Regions from separate parts of the Paraburkholderia sp. 32 genome, predicted to be linked through region 2. Evidence: predicted binding sites of a transcription regulator. Region 2 holds the regulator's gene; the other holds the start of a gene.
What was found. The regulator LexA, encoded in region 2, represses DNA repair genes until DNA is damaged. The targets are predictions, from matches to a motif close to ACTGTATNNNNATACAGT.
Positions count from the first base shown of each region.

Region 1 (3,335 bases), 1.5 Mb from region 2:
TCGTCGCGATCTGTTCGAGCGAGCGACGAACCTCGGCCGACGCGTTCTGGCGCAGCGCGAGCTCGGCCTGCGTGCGCAGTCCGGCCAGCGGCGTTTTCATCTGATGCGCGGCGTCGGCGATGAAGCGCTTCTGTAGCTCCATGTTCTGTTCGAGGCGCGTGAGCAGATCGTTGAACGACGTGACGAGCGGCTCGATTTCCGGCGGCGCGCGGCGCGCTTCGAGCGGCGACAGATCGTCCGGCCGGCGCGCGCGGATATGCGCCTGCAGCGCATGCAGCGGCTCGAGCCCGCGCGACAGTCCGAACCACACGAGCAGGATCGCGAGCGGCAGGATCACGAACTGCGGCAGGATCACGCCCTTGATAATGTCGTTGGCGAGCTGGCTGCGCTTGTCGAGCGTTTCGGCGACCTGCACGAGCACGGCCTGCGCGCCCGGCGTCTGCGGAAACTCGACGGTCGTGTAGGCGACGCGGATGTCGTTGCCGCGCAGCACGTCGTCGCGGAATTCGACGAGGCCCGGTGGCGGGCGGTCCTCCTCGTGCGGCAGCGGCATGTCGCGCTCGCCGGCCACGAGCTCGCCGCGCGTGCCGAGCACCTGAAAGAACACGCTGTCGACGTTGTCGGCACGCAGGAAATCGCGCGTCGACTCGGGCAGCGACAGCTCCGCGACGCCATTGACCGGATGGATCTGGCGCGCGAGCACGTAGGCGTCGGTTTCGAGCGCGCGGTCGAACGGCCCGTTCGCGATCGACTTCGCGACCAGATAGGTGACCGCGAGGCTCATCGGCCACAGCAGCAGCAGCGGCGCGAGCATCCAGTCGAGAATTTCGCCGAACAGCGAGCGCGGACGCGCTTCGGCGGCGGCTTCGGTTTCGTCGGGCGGGGCGAACGGATTGGCGTAGCGCGCGTCGCGCGCCTCGTCGAGGTCCGCAGCGTGCGCCGTGGCGCGATCAGCGCGTGCGGACATCGCTGGCCTCTATTTGTAGTGGTGGCTCGCCGGCATCGCGGCGGACGACGGCGCGGTGGACGATTGTGCCGCTTGTGCCGTCTGCGGCTCGGAGCCGGCCGGGGTGGCGGGCGCGCTCGCATTCGCCGGCGGCGCCGCTTTTTCGAGACAGTAGCCGAGCCCGCGCACGGTGATGATGCGCACGCCGCTCGGTTCGATCTTCTTGCGCAGCCGGTGCACGTAGACTTCGATCGCGTTGTTGCTGACTTCCTCGCCCCATTCGCATAGATGGTCGACGAGCTGCTCTTTCGAGACCAGCCGGCCGATCCGTTGCAGCAGCACTTCGAGCAGCCCGAGTTCGCGCGCGGACAGATCGATCGCCTGGTCGTTGACGTAGGCGATGCGGCCCACCTGATCGAACGACAGCGAGCCATGCCGCACGACGGTCGGGCCGCCGCCCGCGCCGCGCCGTGTCAGCGCGCGCACGCGCGCTTCGAGTTCGTTCAGCGCGAAGGGCTTGGCCATGTAATCGTCGGCGCCGAGGTCGAGGCCTTTGACGCGTTCGTCGACGCTATCGGCGGCGGTCAGGATCAGCACGGGCAGGTTCGAATTGCGCGCGCGCAGGCGGCGCAGCACCTCGAGCCCGGACATGCGCGGCAGGCCCAGATCGAGGATCAATAGGTCGAACGTTTGCATTGACAACGCGGTGTCGGCTTCTACGCCGCTTTTCACGTGATCGACCGCATAGGCCGATTGGCGGAGTGATCGAACCAGACCATCCGCGAGTATGCTGTCGTCTTCGGCAATCAGAATTCGCATGATGCGCCAGCCTGGCTTTGCCGGCACCGCGGGGTTGCCCCGGCGCGCAGCGGTCTCCGAACATTATTGTGGGTAGTTGGGGCGATGCGACAGTAAAAGATGCGCGTTCGCATCACAATCGCGCTTGCCAAAACTACTGTTTTTTTATACAGTGTCTGCGTTTCGTGTGATGTCCTGGAGATTCCGCTCAATTCGAGTGGAACCACGGGTGCACACCTGCCTCAGACGCCGTTCATCATAGCAAAGGACGATTCATGGAAGAAAGCAAGAAAGGCTCGGCTGGACTGACTGCTGAAAAGAGCAAGGCTCTCGCCGCCGCGCTCGCGCAGATCGAAAAGCAGTTCGGCAAAGGGTCGGTCATGCGGCTCGGCGCAGGTGAGGCAGTCGAAGACATCCAGGTGGTCTCCACCGGATCGCTCGGCCTCGACATTGCACTGGGCGTCGGCGGTTTGCCGCGTGGCCGGGTGGTCGAAATCTACGGTCCGGAATCGTCCGGTAAAACCACGCTGACGCTGCAGGTCGTCGCCGAAATGCAGAAGCTCGGCGGCACCGCGGCGTTCATCGACGCGGAACACGCACTGGACATTCAATACGCGGGCAAGCTCGGCGTGAACGTCGCCGACCTGCTGGTCTCGCAGCCGGACACCGGCGAACAGGCGCTCGAAATCGCCGACGCGCTGGTGCGCTCGGGCTCGATCGACATGATCGTGATCGACTCGGTCGCGGCGCTGGTGCCGAAGGCGGAAATCGAAGGCGAAATGGGCGACTCGCTGCCGGGTCTGCAGGCGCGTCTGATGTCGCAGGCGCTGCGCAAGCTGACCGGCACGATCAAGCGCACGAACTGCCTCGTGATCTTCATCAATCAGATCCGCATGAAGATCGGCGTGATGTTCGGCAACCCGGAAACCACCACGGGCGGTAATGCGCTGAAGTTCTACGCGTCGGTGCGTCTGGACATTCGCCGCATCGGCTCGATCAAGAAGAACGACGAAGTGATCGGCAACGAAACCCGCGTGAAGGTCGTCAAGAACAAGGTGGCGCCGCCGTTCCGTGAAGCGATTTTCGACATCCTGTACGGCGAGGGCATCTCGCGTCAGGGCGAAATCATCGACCTCGGCGTGCAGGCGAAGATCGTCGACAAGGCCGGCGCATGGTACAGCTACAGCGGCGAGCGGATCGGTCAGGGCAAGGACAACGCGCGTGAATTCCTGCGCGAAAATCCGGATATCGCTCGCGAAATCGAGAACCGTATCCGCGAATCGCTGGGCGTTACCGCGATGGCGAACGCCGTGACCGGCGCGGACGCTGAAGTCGCGGGCGAAGAAGAGTAAGCATCAAGTGATACGCAAAGGTCGGCCGCTGTCCGGTTTCGACTCCGGACGCTATCCGGACGGCCCGCGCGACGTGGCGGACGGATCGCCTGAGTCCGGCGATCCGTTCGAACCGTTCGAACCGTTCGACGCACATGACCGCGCCGCGGGCCGCGGCCCGCAGCGTACGCGGTCTGCGCCCGCTGCAGCGTTGTCCAGCCGGGATTCCTCCGGACTCGATTCCCCAATCCCCTCCGAGG
Region 1 covers NZ_JBNDKD010000003.1:1,754,126-1,757,460, reverse strand. The annotation lists gene OKW26_RS30815 (sensor histidine kinase N-terminal domain-containing protein) at 1-967, opposite strand, end outside; gene OKW26_RS30810 (response regulator) at 977-1,765, opposite strand; gene recA (recombinase RecA) at 2,020-3,096, shown strand; gene recX (recombination regulator RecX) at 3,104-3,335, shown strand, end outside.
Region 1: a site for LexA is predicted at 1,901-1,918, ahead of recA (recombinase RecA). Genes of this name have one in related genera too.

Region 2 (3,335 bases):
CGCTTCGCCGCCCGCGGCTGGCGGCGCGGACGGTTGCTCGCCCGGCGTGCCACGCGGCGGCATGCCGTTCAGCAGCGCCGCGACGCCGTCGGGTGTCGCATAGGCATCGACGAGCGGGCCGATCAGCGTCACGCCGATCACCGCGCCGATCGTGGCCATCTTGTTGCCGGCATCCGCCTCGAGCCGGCGTGTCAGCATGGCGCCCACCTGTTGCTTCAAGCTATCGCGTAGCGCGGGAAAGTCCACGTACTGATTGACGGTTTGCACGTCGCGCGCATCGGCGGCGCGTTTGAGATTGTTCACCGCGAGATACGGTGACGCATAAATAAAGCCCAGCGCGGCAATCACGATCACCACGATCAGCGTGATCAGCAGCGGCCGGGTGGCGCTGCCCTGTATGCGTTTCCGAATTGTCATCGAATGGGACTCCACGTCAGTGATGATCTAACGTCGACCACGGCGAGGTCGGAACGATCCCATCCCACGCGAATCTCTGAACATCCGAAGTGCTTGTTGCATGCGTACTCAGGATTCGCTCAGGCTTCGAACACCGCGCCGTGCACGTTGGCTTCGTCGGCTATGCAGCGATCGATCATACGGCATACGGCGTCGACCGTGCCGACCATGATCAGTCGCGACGGTCCATGATAGACCCGCACCGGCGCGCGACGCGCGGGCTCGGCGATGTTCAGCGCCGAATTCAGCGACACGCGCGCGAACGCCGGCAACGACGACGGTAGACCGGAAGCTTCGGCAGCCGCGTCGAACAGCGACGGCGTGCGCGCAGCGGGCGCCTCGATTAGCGCGCAGGGCGTGAGCTTGCGCAGATGGCGCAGACGGCCGAACTGGCGAAAGGGCAACAGGCGGGCAAGGCGTTCCATGAGTCTCTCCAGGCGATTCGGCGTAGATGCGGGCGTAGATGCAGGCGTAAATGCGGCTTGGGTCGGACAAACCGGCGCAAGCGTTCTGGCGACAGCGAAAGATCAGAACTCGCTGGGGCGGATCAGCCCGACCGCGATCCCTTCGAGCGCGAAATCGGCGCTGCCGGTTTCCACGAAGATGTTGTCGTAATCGGGGTTTTCGGCGATCAGTTCGATGCCATTCGGCCGGCGCTTCAGACGCTTGACCGTCACGTCGTCGCCAAGCCGCGCAATGATGATCTGGCCGTCCTTCGCTTCGGTGCGCTTTTGCACCGCGAGCAGGTCGCCGTCGAGAATGCCCGCGTCGCGCATCGACAGGCCGCGCACCTTCAGCAGGTAGTCGGGCTTGCTCGAGAACAGCGCCGGGTCACACGCGTAGTGCTGCGAGATATGTTCCTGCGCGAGGATCGGGCTACCCGCCGCGACCCGGCCGATCAACGGCAACGACAACTGCATCAGGCCCGCATGCGGCAGGGTGAACTGATACGGCGCGTCCTCCTGCCCGGACAGCAGACGGATGCCGCGCGACGCGCCGGCCGCGAGTTCGATCACGCCCTTGCGCGCCAGCGCGCGCAGATGCTCTTCCGCGGAATTGGCCGAGCTGAACCCGAGTTCGGCGGCAATTTCCGCGCGAGTGGGCGGAAAGCCGGTGCGTTCGATCGCGCGGCGGATCAGATCGAAAACCTGCTGCTGTCGTGCGGTGAGTTTTGTCATGGCCACTGTATGTATGAACAGGTGACTGTATTTTTATACAGTATTCGGCGCATTTCAAGCTTTACTTTAAGTTCGGCGCAAGAGTCGCGCTGGGGCGTCGTTTGTCGGCGACATGGCGGCGTTGTCGGCGTCCCAACCGCCGGCGCATCTGTCGTTACCACTTTTAAGCATTAAAAAATGAAGAAACATTATTTTTAATCATGAAAGCGCTTCGATAGACTGGCCTCCGGTTGGCGCTCATGTGCACGTGACCGCGACGCAGAACAACACCAGACGCTCATCAGCGGACATCACGCGGAGAAAAATTGAAATGAACCATCGGCATATGGGGCTTGCGGCTCGAACCAGAAAATTGATCGCGGCGCTCGCCGTGGGCGCGGCGGGTGCGTTCGGCATGTTGGGCGCAAGCGGCGTCGCGCACGCCGACACCACGCTGTTGAACGTGTCCTACGATCCGACGCGCGAGCTGTATCAGGACATCAATCAGGTATTCGGCAAGGAATGGAAGGCCAGGACCGGCGAAGCCGTCACCTTCAGGCAGTCGCACGGCGGCTCGGGCGCGCAGGCTCGCTCGGTGCTCGACGGACTGCAGGCCGACGTCGTGACGCTTGCGCTCGCCTATGACATCGACGCGCTCGCGAACAAGGGGCTCGTCGACAGGAACTGGCAAAAGCGTCTGCCGGACAACGCATCGCCGTACACGTCGACGATCGTGTTTCTGGTGCGCAAGGGCAACCCGAAGCACATCAAGGATTGGGACGATCTGGTGAAACCGGGCGTGTCGATCGTGACGCCGAATCCGAAGACCTCGGGCGGCGCGCGCTGGAACTACCTGGCCGCGTGGGCGTACGCCGAGCATCAACCGGGCGGCAACGACCAGAAGGCCAGGGAGTTCGTCGGCAAGCTGTACAGGAACGCTGGCGTGCTCGATTCGGGCGCGCGCGGCGCGACCACGAGCTTCGTGCAGCGCGGTATCGGCGACGTGCTGATCGCGTGGGAAAACGAGGCGTTCCTGTCGCTGAAGGAGTTTGGTCCGGACAGGTTCGAGATCGTGGTGCCGTCGGTGAGCATTCTGGCCGAGCCGCCGGTCGCGGTGGTCGACAAGGTCGTCGACAAACACGGCACGCGCAAGCTGGCCGAAGCGTATCTGAACTTCCTGTATAGCGAGCAAGGTCAGGAGATCGCCGCGCGCAATTTCTATCGTCCGCGTTCCAGCAAGGTGCCCGCCGATCTGACCGCGAAGTTTCCGAAGCTGAAGCTCTACACGATCGACGATTCGTTCGGCGGTTGGACCAACGCGCAGAAGACCCATTTCGCGGACGGCGGCGTGTTCGATTCAATTTATCAGCCGCAGTAAGAACCACCGCCCGAATCACAGCCAGGGAAAAAGGGCGCGCCCAATGGGCGCGCTTTCGGCTAACCGGGGTCCGGTGGCCAGCGGTGCGGCAGTACCGCAGTACGGCAGCACGGCAAAACGAACAACCGCGCGAGCATCAACCATGAACGAGTATCCAGCATGACCACGTTGACCTTCCGCAAGCCGAGCGCATTGCCCGGTTTTGGCCTGACACTCGGCATCACGGTGGCTTATCTGAGCCTCGTGGTGCTGATTCCATTGGCGGCGACCTTTCTGAAAACCGCGACGCTCGACTGGGATCAGTTCGTGCGCGCGGTCACGTCGCCGCGTGTGCTCGCGTCGTA
Region 2 covers NZ_JBNDKD010000003.1:274,814-278,148, forward strand. The annotation lists gene OKW26_RS24010 (DUF2939 domain-containing protein) at 1-417, opposite strand, end outside; gene OKW26_RS24015 (hypothetical protein) at 537-881, opposite strand; gene lexA (transcriptional repressor LexA) at 984-1,634, opposite strand; gene OKW26_RS24025 (sulfate ABC transporter substrate-binding protein) at 1,945-2,991, shown strand; gene cysT (sulfate ABC transporter permease subunit CysT) at 3,151-3,335, shown strand, end outside.